One region of the Pseudomonas sp. JDS08PS003 genome, then DNA from elsewhere that is predicted to be linked to it. Evidence: predicted binding sites of a transcription regulator. Region 1 holds the regulator's gene; each other region holds the start of a gene.
The links. The regulator sigma-54, encoded in region 1, starts transcription at its own class of promoters, with help from an activator protein. The targets are predictions, from matches to a motif close to ANTGGCATNNANNTTGCTNT.
Positions count from the first base shown of each region.

Region 2: a site for sigma-54 is predicted at 2,629-2,648, ahead of P7C00_RS08860 (flagellar basal body rod protein FlgF). Genes of this name have one in related genera too.
Region 3: a site for sigma-54 is predicted at 1,458-1,477, ahead of flgB (flagellar basal body rod protein FlgB). Genes of this name have one in related genera too.

Region 1 covers NZ_CP120724.1:1,147,832-1,152,223, forward strand. Annotated here, with positions in the region: gene ptsN (PTS IIA-like nitrogen regulatory protein PtsN) at 1-25, opposite strand, end outside; gene hpf (ribosome hibernation-promoting factor, HPF/YfiA family) at 38-343, opposite strand; gene P7C00_RS05145 (RNA polymerase factor sigma-54) at 469-1,962, opposite strand; gene lptB (LPS export ABC transporter ATP-binding protein) at 2,145-2,870, opposite strand; gene lptA (lipopolysaccharide transport periplasmic protein LptA) at 2,870-3,415, opposite strand; gene lptC (LPS export ABC transporter periplasmic protein LptC) at 3,402-3,974, opposite strand; gene P7C00_RS05165 (HAD family hydrolase) at 3,984-4,392, opposite strand, start outside.
Region 2 covers NZ_CP120724.1:1,947,802-1,952,193, reverse strand. Annotated here, with positions in the region: gene P7C00_RS08875 (flagellar basal body P-ring protein FlgI) at 1-241, opposite strand, end outside; gene flgH (flagellar basal body L-ring protein FlgH) at 257-952, opposite strand; gene flgG (flagellar basal-body rod protein FlgG) at 1,014-1,799, opposite strand; gene P7C00_RS08860 (flagellar basal body rod protein FlgF) at 1,845-2,585, opposite strand; gene P7C00_RS08855 (hypothetical protein) at 2,919-3,785, shown strand; gene P7C00_RS08850 (TylF/MycF/NovP-related O-methyltransferase) at 3,782-4,392, shown strand, end outside.
Region 3 covers NZ_CP120724.1:5,459,769-5,464,160, forward strand. Annotated here, with positions in the region: gene flgD (flagellar hook assembly protein FlgD) at 1-546, opposite strand, end outside; gene flgC (flagellar basal body rod protein FlgC) at 562-1,005, opposite strand; gene flgB (flagellar basal body rod protein FlgB) at 1,009-1,416, opposite strand; gene cheR (protein-glutamate O-methyltransferase CheR) at 1,669-2,496, opposite strand; gene P7C00_RS24110 (chemotaxis protein CheV) at 2,541-3,473, opposite strand; gene flgA (flagellar basal body P-ring formation chaperone FlgA) at 3,549-4,310, shown strand.

The sequences.
Region 1 (4,392 bases):
TCAGGATGCTTTCAAGTCGGATCATGGGAGGGGAGTGTTAGCGACCCGTGCCTTGGAGAAGGTGGAGTTGCTTTTCCTTATGCTTTTTCAGTTGGCGGTCAAGCTTGTCCGTGAGCAGGTCAATTGCGGCATACATATCGTCATGTTCTGCATTGGCGACGACCTCCCCACCGTGGATGTGCAGGGTGGCTTCGATTTTCTGCTTCAGCTTCTCGACAGCCATGGTGACCTGCACATTGGTAATCTTGTCGAAGTGCCGCTCCAGCCGGTCGAGTTTCTCGCCGATGTAAGCGCGCAGAGGTTCAGTCACTTCGAGTTGGTGTCCACTGATGTTGACTTGCATACAGCTTCTCCTTCGTTGCCAGTGCATAACGCGGCAGGCTGGGTTGCCTGCCACCTAGACCGCGTTTGAAACCGACTTTCGACCTGTTTCAAACACACTCTGAAACGCTGTGGCCAGCCCGGCGGCTACATCAACCGCTTCCGTTCGCTGGAAGGCGCGATCCCAAGGGATTCGCGGTACTTGGCGACGGTACGACGGGCTACCTGAATGCCTTGTGCCTCCAGTAAACCAGCGATCTTGCTGTCACTCAACGGCTTTTTCTGATTTTCCGCAGCCACCAGTTTTTTGATGATCGCGCGGATCGCCGTGGACGAGCATTCGCCGCCTTCGGAGGTGCTGACGTGGCTGGAGAAAAAGTATTTCAGTTCATATATGCCCCGGGGGGTATGCATGAATTTTTGCGTGGTCACACGGGAAATGGTCGATTCGTGCATGCCCACAGCTTCGGCGATGTCGTGCAGAACCAGAGGTTTCATGGCTTCATCGCCGTACTCCAGGAAGCCCCGTTGGTGCTCGACGATCTGAGTGGCGACTTTCATCAGGGTTTCGTTGCGGCTCTGCAGGCTCTTGATGAACCAGCGAGCTTCCTGCAACTGATTGCGCATGAAGGTGTTGTCGGCACTGGTGTCGGCGCGGCGAACAAAGCCGGCGTACTGTGCGTTGACCCGCAGGCGTGGCACGGACTCCTGATTCAATTCCACCAGCCAGCGCTCGTTGTCCTTGCGCACGATGACGTCCGGGACCACGTATTCGGCTTCGCTGGATTCGATCTGTGAGCCCGGGCGCGGGTTGAGGCTCTGCACCAGTTCGATGACCTGACGCAGTTCGTCTTCCTTGAGCTTCATGCGGCGCATCAGCTGGCTGTAGTCGCGACTGCCCAGGAGGTCGATGTAGTCACTGACCAGGCGCTGGGCTTCGCTCAGCCAGGGAGTTTTTGCTGGCAGTTGGCGCAGTTGCAGCAGGAGGCATTCGCCCAGGTTGCGGGCGCCGATGCCGGCCGGCTCGAATTGCTGGATGCGGTGCAGGACGGCTTCGATCTCGTCCAGTTCGATGTCCAATTCCGGATCGAAGGCCTCGAGAATTTCTTCAAGGGTCTCGTCCAGGTAGCCCTGATTGTTGATGCAATCGATCAGGGTCACGGCGATCAGGCGGTCGGTATCCGACATCGGCGCCAGGTTCAATTGCCAGAGCAGGTGGCTTTGCAGGCTCTCGCCGGCCGATGTGCGAGTGGTGAAGTCCCACTCATCGTCATCGCTGCTGGGCAGGCTGCTGGCGCTGGTCTGGTAGACGTCTTCCCAGGCGGTGTCCACCGGCAGTTCGTTGGGGATGCGTTCGTTCCATTCGCCTTCCTCGAGGTTATCCACCGTGGGGGCGGTTTCCTGGTAGGAGGGTTCCTGGATCTCGGTGTTGGGTTTGGACTCTGTGTTGTCGGCCAAGGGGTCGCTGTTGTCGAAGTCTTCGCCATCTTCCTGGCGTTCGAGCATCGGGTTGGACTCCAGGGCTTCCTGGATTTCCTGTTGCAGGTCCAGGGTCGACAATTGGAGCAGGCGGATGGCCTGTTGCAGCTGCGGTGTCATCGTCAGCTGCTGGCCCATTCTCAGGACTAGCGATGGTTTCATGGCAGGGGCTTAACACCTTATTTGCCGGCGCACATGCGCCATCCACTACAGGGCGCCGGAGCGCCAAACATAAGCAAATTATATGCCTGAAACTGAAGTGTTTGCCTAGAGCGCTGTAACAATAAAATTTGTAGGGATTTATTGTTCCTGGCGCTCTGGCATCTAGCCCGACACCTCAGCCTTTACAGGCGGAACTCATGGCCCAGGTAGACTTCCTTGACCAGTTCGTTGGCCAGGATGGTCTCGGAGTCGCCTTCGGCGATCAGTTGCCCGTCATTGACGATGTAGGCGGTTTCACAGATGTCCAGGGTTTCGCGGACGTTGTGGTCGGTGATCAGCACCCCAATGCCCTTGGCCTTCAGGTGGTGGATGATCTGCTTGATATCGCCGACCGAGATCGGGTCCACGCCGGCAAAGGGTTCGTCCAGCAGGATGAACTTGGGGGCAGTGGCCAGGGCGCGGGCGATTTCCACGCGGCGGCGTTCACCACCGGACAGGCTCATGCCGAGGTTGTCGCGGATGTGATTGATGTGGAATTCCTGCAGCAGGCTTTCCAGTTCCTGGCGACGGCCGGCCTTGTCGAGTTCCTTGCGGGTCTCGAGGATGGCCATGATGTTGTCGGCCACCGACAGCTTGCGGAAGATCGAAGCTTCCTGGGGCAGGTAGCCGATGCCGGCGCGAGCGCGACCGTGCATCGGTTGGTGGCTGACATCCAGGTCGTCGATCAGGACGCGGCCCTGATCGGCCTGGACCAGGCCGACGATCATGTAGAAGCAGGTGGTCTTGCCGGCGCCGTTGGGGCCGAGCAGGCCGACGATCTGGCCGCTGTCGATGGACAGGCTGACATCACGCACGACCTGGCGGCTCTTGTAGCTCTTGGCCAGGTGCTGAGCTTTCAGAGTTGCCATTACTGGGCCTTTTGCTCGTCGGTTTTCTTTTTCGGCTGGATGACCATGTCGATCCGCGGACGTGGTGCGGTGACCGAGCTGCCATTGGCGCGACCGGCGTTAGCCACTTGCTTGACGGTGTCGTAGACGATCTTCTCGCCTTCGGTGGTGTTGCCGTCGTTGATGACCTTGGCCTTGTCGATCAGCACGATGCGATTCTGCTGAGCGTGGTACTGGATGGTCACAGCGTAGGCCTGAACCGGTTTCGGGTCGGTCTGCTTCTGCAACTGCTCGAAGTAGGCGAGGTTGCCCACCGACGTCACTACGTCGATTTCGCCGCTCTTGGCTCGGGTGATGGTCACGGTGTTGCCGGTGATCTTCATCGAACCCTGGGTGATGATCACATCGCCCTTGTAGGTGGCCACGCCGTTCTTGTCGTCCAACTGGGCGTCGTCGGCCTGGATGCGGATCGGCTGTTGGCTATCGTTCGGCAGAGCCCAGGCGCTCACGCTTCCCAGTGCTGCGCCCAGACTGAGCAAAATAGGGAGGGTTTTAACGAGCCTCATACTGTCCTCTTACGTTCGATAGCAGGTTCATCCTGCCGTCTTTCAAATACGCTTTCATTCCCTTGGCCGTAGTCACGCCGCCGGCGCCGTCGATTCTAACGGCTTGCTCGGTCTGCGCATATTGCTTCTGCGGGAATACTGTCATGCGGCTGGTGGTGATCAGCAGGTTGCGGTTGTGCTCATCGGTGCGGGAAACCCGTACCGAATCGATCAGTTCGACCTCGGTGCCGTCCGGATTGACTTCGCCTCGCTCGCTCTGGACGTGCCAGGGGAAAGTGGTGCCGCGGTACATCTGCAGGTCCGGTTTGGTCAGCAGCGTCACTTCGCTGGCCTTGACGTGCTCCACTTTGTCCGAGGTCATTTCGTACTGCAGCTTGCCGTCAGGCAGGTACTGCACGCTGCGGGCGTTGATCACGTAATAGTCGATGGCGTTCTCGTCGACCTGCACTACCGGCTTGTCGAGGAAGCGCTCTGGGCTGATGTTCCAGTAACCGACCGCCGCGAACAGCAGGGCGATGATCCCGAATATCAGGATGTTGCGAATCTTTTTACTCAGCATGGGTGGGCTCTATAGGTAAGCGGCGTTGGCTGCTTCAAGGCGGTCCTGGGCTTGCAGGATCAGCTCGCAGAACTCCCGGGCAGCGCCTTCGCCGCCGCGGGCTACGGTGGTGCCGTGGGCGTGCTCGCGGACAAAGCCGGCTGCGTTGGCCACCGCCATGCCCAGACCGACACGGCGGATCACCGGCAGGTCGGGCAGGTCGTCGCCCAGATAGGCGACCTGTTCATAGCTTAGGCCCAGTTGGGCAAGAAGTTCGTCCAGCACCACCAGCTTGTCTTCACGACCCTGGTACAGGTGGGGGATCCCCAGGTTCTTGGCCCGGCGTTCCACTACTGGAGTCTTGCGCCCGCTGATGATCGCTGTCTGCACTCCGGCGGCCATGAGCATCTTGATGCCCTGGCCGTCGAGGGTATTGAAG
Region 2 (4,392 bases), 800 kb from region 1:
CGGAACCGGCCGGCACCTTGATGCCGAACTGCGACAGCATGTTGTTGAAGGTCTGCAGAGTGAACGGGGTCTGGGTCGTCTGGTCGCCGGTGCCGTTAAGCCCGACCACCAGGCCGTAACCGATCAACTGGTTGGAACGCACGCCGGAAATACTGGCGATGTCCTTCAACCGCTCGGCCTGAACGCCGAGGGAAGTGGACAGCAACAAGGCCGCCGCCATCAGGTGCTTGAAGTTGAACATGAGGCTTCTCATCACCTAGAAAGGGAACAGCGGACTGAGGAAGAAACGATCGAACCAGCCAGGCTGGTTGGCATCGGCAAACGAGCCGGTGCCCGAATAGGTAATGCGTGCATCTGCCACTCGGGTCGAAGACACGGTGTTATCCGTGGCGATATCGTCCGCCCGCACCAGACCTGCAATCCGCACCAGCTCATCGCCAGTGTTGAGGGTCATCCACTTCTCGCCGCGCACCGCGATGATGCCGTTGGGCAGTACATCGGCCACGGTAACCGTGATCGAACCGGTCAGGCTGTTGCTCTGCGCGGCCTTGCTGTCGCCCTTGGTGGCGCGATTGCCGCTGTAGCCGGCATTGAGGGTCAGGTCGCCATCGCCCAACGGGTTGTTGGTGTTGGGTACGGCACCAAACAGCGAGGTCAGGCCGATGCTGTTGGAGCTGGTCTTGGTCAGGGCCGAGTTGGCACCCTTACTGGCGTTGGTCCGCTCGTTCAGGGTGATGGTGATGATGTCACCGACCCGGAACGCCTTGCGGTCGCTGTAGAGGTTCTGCTCGAAGCCGGCCTGATAGATCGAACCGTTGTTGGACGCGGAAGGCAGCGGCGTGCGCGGCAACACCGGTGCGTAGTAAGGGTCATTGGGCTTGGGCGGCGGGGCAACACAGCCCGCGAGCACGGCACTCCCACTCAGCGCTAGAACACAAATAAACCGATTCATGACCCTTCCTCACGATGTTGCCGGTGCGCCACTTCAGACCCGTGGCGACCTCAAGACTTGATTACAGCTTCTGCGTTATGAACGAGAGCATCTGGTCCGCGGTGGAGATCACCTTGGAGTTCATCTCGTAGGCACGCTGGGTGGTGATCATGTTGACCATCTCCTCAACGGTGCTGACGTTGGACGCTTCCAGGGTGTTCTGCAGTGTGGTGCCGAAGCCGTTGAGGCCCGGGGTACCGATTTGCGGCGCGCCGCTGGCGGCGGTTTCCAGGAACAGGTTGTTGCCCTGGGACTGCAGGCCCGCCGGGTTGATGAAGTCGGCGGTTTGCAGGTTGCCGATCACCTGGGAAGCCGGGTTGCCGGCGATGGTGATGGATACGGTGCCGTCCTGACCCACGGTGAAGGTCTGCGCGTCGTTGGGCACGACCACCGCAGGCTCCAGGGCGAAACCGCTGGCGGTGACGATCTGGCCGTCGGAGTTGAGGTGGAAAGTACCGTCACGGGTATAGGCCGTGGTGCCATCGGGCTGCAGGATCTGGAAGAAGCCACGGCCATTGATGGCCAGGTCCAGAGGCTGTTCGGTGGTCTGCAGGCTGCCGGCAGTGAAGTTCTTCTGCGTACCGACGATGCGCACACCGGTACCGACCTGCAGGCCGGTTGGCAGTTCGCTGTCCTGAGTCGACTGAGCACCGGGCTGACGCTTGATCTGGTACAGCAGGTCCTGGAACTCGGCGCGATCACGTTTGAAACCCGTGGTCGAGACGTTCGCCAGGTTGTTGGAAATAACACTCAGGTTGGTGTCCTGGGCGGACAGACCGGTTTTGGCAACCCATAGAGCCGGAAGCATTCGATTCTCCTCTCGCGCCTGTTTTACGGCGCTAGATACTGGTAATTAGCTGATCTGCAAGACCCGAGCCATGGCCTGGTCGTCTTCTTTGGCGCTGTTCATCATCTTGACGTGCAATTCGAACTGGCGGGACAAGGCCAGCACCGCGGTCATTTCTTCCACGGCATTGACGTTGCTCGACTCCAGGAAGCCCGACACCAGCTGCACATTGGCATCGGCAGGCGCCGGCTGGCCGTCCTTGGTCTTGATCGACCCGTCCAGCCCCTTGGTCAGGTTCTTGATATCCGGATTGACCAGCTTGATGCGATCGACCTCAGCCATGACCCGCGGACCTTCACCCATGGCACGAATGCTGATGGTGCCGTCCTGGCCGACTTCGATCTTCTGCTCGGGCGGCACGGCGATAGGACCGCCATTGCCCATGACCGGCATGCCGTTGCCGGCACGCAGCACGCCCAGCGCATCGACATTCAAGCTGCCGGTGCGCACATAGCTTTCGCTGCCATCCGGGCTCTGTACGGCGATCCAGCCTTTGCCGCTGACGGCCACGTCCAGGTCACGACCGGTCTCCACCATGGAGCCGGGAGTAAAATCCGTTGCTGGCCGTTCGCCCATGGCAAAGGCCCGCGCCGGAAAACTGTCACCAAACACCGGCATCGCGCGCGCCTGCTCCAGGTCGCGCTGAAAACCGTTGGTGGAGATGTTCGCCAGATTGTTGGCATGAGCCTTTTGCGCCAGAGCATTCTGGCTGGCGCCGGTCATTGCCACATAAAGGTACTTGTCCACAATCGTTCCTCATCTGCCGGACGTTTGCCGCCCCACACTGTACTGAGCATGGCGCAAGCAATTTCTACACCAACTTTCACTGACAGCAACGCTCCCCATGCGGGCCGGGGCTTTGCCGCGAGCAACGGGATTTTCAGGGCGGAACGAGAGACGAAAAAACGGCGGACTTATGCCGCTAACGGCAAGCATCGGTCGCATGACGCGGATCAGACCCGCCCTCCGGGCCGGAGACTTTGTGAACAGATCTTGCAAGGCACAGTGACTGGCTATCGCGACTTCAGTTTGCGGGGGGGTGGCCGACACCTAAGCCAGTGACTGCCAAGGAGAACCACTTTGAACCTGTACCTCAATCAGCTGCGCAAGACAGCTGACTTCAAGGACGCCATCTATTCCGGGGATATCTTCCTGGACACCGACCTGGCCACCGCAAAAGACCTCTGCGGGTTCGCCAAGGAAAGCATCACCGCGGCGTTTGATGGTGAAACCAACCACCAGGCTTTGCACACGATGATGCCGGTGGAAGAGTTCGTCAGCCGGGTTACCCGACTCAAGGGCCAGTTCACCAACAGCCAGCGCGTCAAGGATCTGATCCTTGGCTTCATTCACGAGATCGGCATCGATCCTCGGGACTACATTTTCGACGTACCGCGCCTGCGGGTCGTGCCCAACTACGACTACCTGCACGCCGGCGTCAGCTACGCCTACAAACCCCATCGCGACAGCTGGTACGGCAGCGTGGACTGCCAGATCAACACCTGGATGCCGGTCTACACCATCACCCCGGACCAGACCATGATGATCAACCCCAGCTACTTCGAGAAGCCGGTGGCCAACACCTCGAAAGACTGGAGCCTGAAGGACTGGATCAGCAACCAGCGGCACAAGGCCAAGGACAACCTGACCGAAGAAGTGCGGGTCCACCCGGTGCCCGTGGAGGCGATCGACGACAGCTCCGAGCTGCGCATCGCCGGCAACTCCGGTGAGATGCTGGTGTTCTCCGGCTCGCACCTGCACGGCACCGTCCCCAACCGCACTGACCGCACCCGCTTCAGCGTGGACTTCCGCCTGATGCACCTCGAAGACCTGAAACACAACCGCGGAGCCCCCAACGTCGACAGCGCCTGCCCTGACGTCGGCTCCGGCTTCAAAGACTACTTCCACGCCCACGACTTCTCGAATTTCCAAGGATTCAAGCCATGACCAAACGTCGCCTTACCCCCGCCGAAGCCGAATACAACGAAACCCGCGCCGGCGTACTCAAGCGGGTCGACGCCGAGTACGTTGCCGACGCGCCCTTCGTCTTCGCCAACCGCATCAACGTCACCGCCGCGCTGTCGCGCATGGAGCTGTTCAAGAAGGTCATGGATGTACCAGGGGCGATCATCGAGTGCGGCGTGTACAAGGGCAACTCGCTGATGCTCTACATGCACCTGTCGATGATCCTCGAGCCCTATGCCATCAACCGCTCCATCGTCGGCTTCGACACCTTCGAAGGCTTCACCAGCATCAACAAGGACGAGGACCCGGCCGACATCAACGAAAGCATGTTCTCCGACACCGACCAGTCGCTGATCCAGGACATGATCGATGCCAACGACCTGCTGCGTCCGGTGAACCGCATCCCGCGCTGCGAGCTGGTCAAGGGCGACATCTGCAAGACCGTGCCGGAATTCGTCAAGTCGCGCCCGGACCTGGTGGTGGCCATGCTGATCCTCGACACCGACCTGTACGAACCGACCAAGGTCGCCCTGGAAACCTTCCTGCCATACATGCCCAAGGGCGCCATCGTGGTCCTCGACGAAGTCGC
Region 3 (4,392 bases), 2.8 Mb from region 1:
CGCCTTGGTGCCGTCGGTCTTGGTGCCATCCCAGACAAAGCTGGCGTTGCCGGCCTTCTGGCTGCCCATGTCGATGGTCTTGACGGTGTTGCCATCCTTGTCGGTGATGGTCACTTTGACCGAGCTGACGCCAGCCGGAACGGTCACCGAACCGGTCATGCTCTTGCTGGTGTCCACCTGAGTGGTGCCGGACTGGACGATCACCGAGCGACCTACCAGGGACGAAGCCTGCAGAGCCTGAGACGATTTGTAATTGCCAGTGATGGAGTTCACCGAGGTATTAAGGGTCGTGATCCCTTCCAGGGTAGAGAACTGCGCCAACTGGGCAACGAACGCACTGTTGTCCTGAGGATCCAGCGGGTTCTGGTTGTTCAGCTGGGTCACCAACAACTTGAGAAACGCGTCCTTGCCCAGGGCCTGCTTACCGGTGGTGCTGTTCGTCGCTGCCGCCAGGCCGTCGGCGCTGGTGGTGTTCGCGGTCTTCTTCGACGAGTTGGCCAGTACATCCTTAAGGGATGGGCCGCTGGTGGTATCCGTAACGCTCATTGGCTTCGCCCCTTATCACTGACCCAGGGTCAGGACCTTCTGCATCATGGTTTTGGCGGTGTTCATCATTTCAGCGTTGGTCTGGAACGAGCGACTGGCGGAAATCATGTCGGCCATTTCTTCCACCACGTTGACGTTGGGGTAGTAGACGTAACCTTTGGCATCCGCAGCCGGGTGGTTCGGTTCGTAGCGAGCTTCCAGATTGCTCTGGTCTTCCACTACACCCAGCACCTGTACGCCTTGGCCTGCAGCGTCCTGGTTCTGGAACAGCGAATCGCTGCCACCGCTCTGGGCGCCCTGAAACATGGTGGCAAACACCGGGTGACGAGCGCGGTAAGTCTGGTCGATGCTCGACGACACGCTCTCGGCGTTGGCGATGTTACTGGCGACGGTGTTCAGACGAGTGGTCTGAGCGCTCATGCCACTACCGGCAATATTGAAAACACTGGCAAGGGACATGGATTACTCTCCGCGCAGGGCTGCAACCAGCCCTTTGAATTTGCTGTTGAGCAGCGTGAAGCTGGCTTGGAAGTCCACCGAGTTCTGTGCGTAGCTCGATTGCTCCAACTGAGCATCCACGGTGTTCTGGTCGATCGAAGGTTGCATCGGCGTGCGATACAGCAGCGACTCGTCGCCACTGCCCAGGCCCTGGGCTTCGATATGCCGGGTATTGGTCATGTTCAGCGCGAAGCTGCCGTTCTTGGCCTTGTCGTTCTGCTCGGCGAGCACAGCGGAGAAGTCCAGGTCCCGAGCCTTGTAGTTCGGGGTGTCGGCGTTGGCGATGTTGTTGGCCAGCACTTCGGCACGCTTGGCGCGAAAGCCAAGAGCTTGTTCGTGAATACCGAGCGCTTTATCGAAGCTGATGCTCATGTCGGAAACCTTCGGGTGACCTGATTTTTCGTAACCTTGACTTAGCAAGCTACGTGCCAAGTCAAGGAGCCCCGTAAATCAAGGGCTCTACGGCAGCGGCAAGGCGGCAATGCCAGAAAAGCGGCAATGGATTTCCGCGAAACGCCGGCAAAGCGGCAATCGAGCTGCCGCTTTTAGCCCAGCCACCCGATAAAATGACGCCCACAAAAAAGGAGGCCCTGAGGCCTCCTTTTTTATTGCCGCAACAATCAATCACTTCGCCTGGTAGATGATCCCCGGGCTGCATTGCACCATCTGATAATGATCCGGCAGACCATTGAGCGCTTCGGAAGCGCCCAGGAACAGGTAACCGCCAGGCTTCAGAGTGCTGTGAATGCGCATCAGGATGTCCTTCTTGACCTCGGCCGAGAAGTAGATCAGCACATTGCGACAGAACACGATGTCGAACTTGCCTAGGCTGGCGTAGCTGTCCAGCAGGTTGAACGAGCGAAACTCCACCCGACTCTTGATCGGTGCCTTGACTACCCAGCGCCCCGGCCCTTTAGGGTCGAAGTAGCGCTGCAGGCGCTCGGCCGACAAACCACGGCCAATGGCCAGGCTGTCGTATTCGCCGGTCTTACAGTTATTGAGCATGGTCCCGGACAGATCGGTAGCAACAATCTGCACCCCCATCTTCAACTGGCCCATGTTGCTGCGCTCGAACTCATCGATGGACATCGACAAGGAATAGGGTTCCTGCCCAGACGAGCATGCCGCCGACCAGATCCGCAGGCGCTGATTGGGGCTGGCCTTGATGGCCTCGGGAAGCACCTTGTTCTTCAACACTTCGAAGGGATAGGTGTCACGAAACCACAAGGTTTCGTTGGTCGTCATCGCATCCACCACCATCTCGCGCAATCCGCTGCGCGGCTGGGTCTGAATCCGCTGAACCAGCTCACCCAAGGTTTTGATGCCTTGCTGCTCCATCAGTTTGTTGAGACGGCTCGAGACGAGATATTGCTTGTTTTCCCCGAGCAAAATACCACAGGCTTTTTCCAGGAAGACCCGGAACTGTTCAAAATCCAAATTACCCGTAGACAATGCTGCCGCCTCTTAAATCTTATGTTCGCCAGGGGCTGATGCCCTCAGCTGTGGTCTGCTGCTTTGATCCGGTCGACTACCCGGGATGCCAGGTCATCAGGACGGAACTTGGCAAGGAAGTCATCGGCACCGACCTTCTTCACCATCGCCTGATTGAACACCCCTGACAACGAAGTATGCAGGATGATATGCAGCTTTTGCATGCGTGGATCGCTACGTATCTCGGCCGTGAGGGTGTAACCGTCCATTTCGGGCATCTCGATGTCGGAAATCATCATGAGGAATTCCTCTTCCGGCTTCTTGCCCTCATCCACCAGCTTGCGCAGGTAGTCCAGCGCCTGCCGGCCATCGTTCAGCGCCACCACCTCGACACCCACAGTCTGCAGGCAGCGAGTAACCTGTTTACGCGCCACTGACGAGTCGTCAACGGTCAGCACTCGCAGGGATACAGCCTTGTGCTGAGTTTCGACGTCCACCACGCCCACCGAGATCGACTCGGAAGTGGGGGCGACTTCCGCCAAAACCTTTTCAACGTCGATGATCTCGACCAACTGGTTGTCCACCCGAGTTACCGCCGTCAGGTAGTGATCGCGACCAGTCCCTTTGGGCGGCGGATGGATCTCTTCCCAGTTCATATTGACGATACGCTCCACCGAGCGCACCAAAAACCCCTGGGTCTTGGTGTTGTACTCAGTGATGATGACGAACGGATTGCTTTGATCCTGCAACCCACCCGAACCTGTGGCCATTGCCAGATCCAGGATCGGAATGGTCGCCCCTCGAATATTCGCGACACCGCACACCACAGGGTTGGATTTGGGCATCAGGGTCAGCTTGGGGCATTGCAGCACCTCGCGAACCTTGAATACGTTGATCCCGTAGAGTTGCTCGCCGTCCAGACGGAACAGCAGCAACTCCAGGCGATTCTGCCCAACCAATTGCGTGCGCTGGTTTACCGAATCCATTACACCAGCCATGCCCAGACTCCCCAAAGCTTTAAGATCCGACGCACGCTCATCACTAAACGGCACGGCGCTTGCTTTTTAACTGTTATGAACGCCAAAACGACATTTTTCCGACGCCTGACATCCCCCTACCGCGCATTGCTTTGTGGGTTGTCGGCGCTGTGTATCCTAAACCCTGGCGGCCCTGCCGTTGCTGATTCGGTCACCCTGCCTGATCTACTTATCGGCGTCACTCAAGGGTTTCTTGAATTCACGGTAGAAGACTACCTGGCCACCAGTCAAACGGAAGGACGCTACGAAATCCAAGTCAACCAATTGGATCCGCGTATGCGCATGCCCGCCTGCGACAAGGAATTGACAGCGAGCCTGGAAAGTCCAGCACAGCCGCTGGGACGGGTCACGGTCAAGGTACGCTGCGAAGGCGCCTCCCCCTGGACCGTATTCGTGCCAGCCCAGGTCAAGCTGTTTCGCGAAGTGGTCACCACTTCACGCCCACTCAAGCGCGCCGGGATCATCGAGCCGGAAGACGTGGTGTTGCGTGAGAGAGATATCAGCCTGAACAATCAGGGCTACCTGACCTCCGTGGACCAGGCCATTGGTCAGAAACTTGTCCGACCAATGGTCGCCGACCAGCTCATTACCCTGGGGCACCTGGAACAGGCTGAAGTGGTGCGCAAGGGCGATCAGGTGGTGATTTCGGCACGTAGCGGCACCCTGAACGTGCGGATGCCGGGGGAGGCACTGTCCAATGGCGGCATGAGCGAGCAGATCCGGGTCAAGAACCTAAACTCGCAGCGAGTGATCAAGGCACGCATCACCGCACCGGGGCAGGTGGAAGTGGCAATGTAGATAACTGGCGCTCGACTCGCTCGTTCCCTAAACTGTGGCCGATAAAGGGTCGCAGATACCTGCGCTGGCTTGTCGACAATCG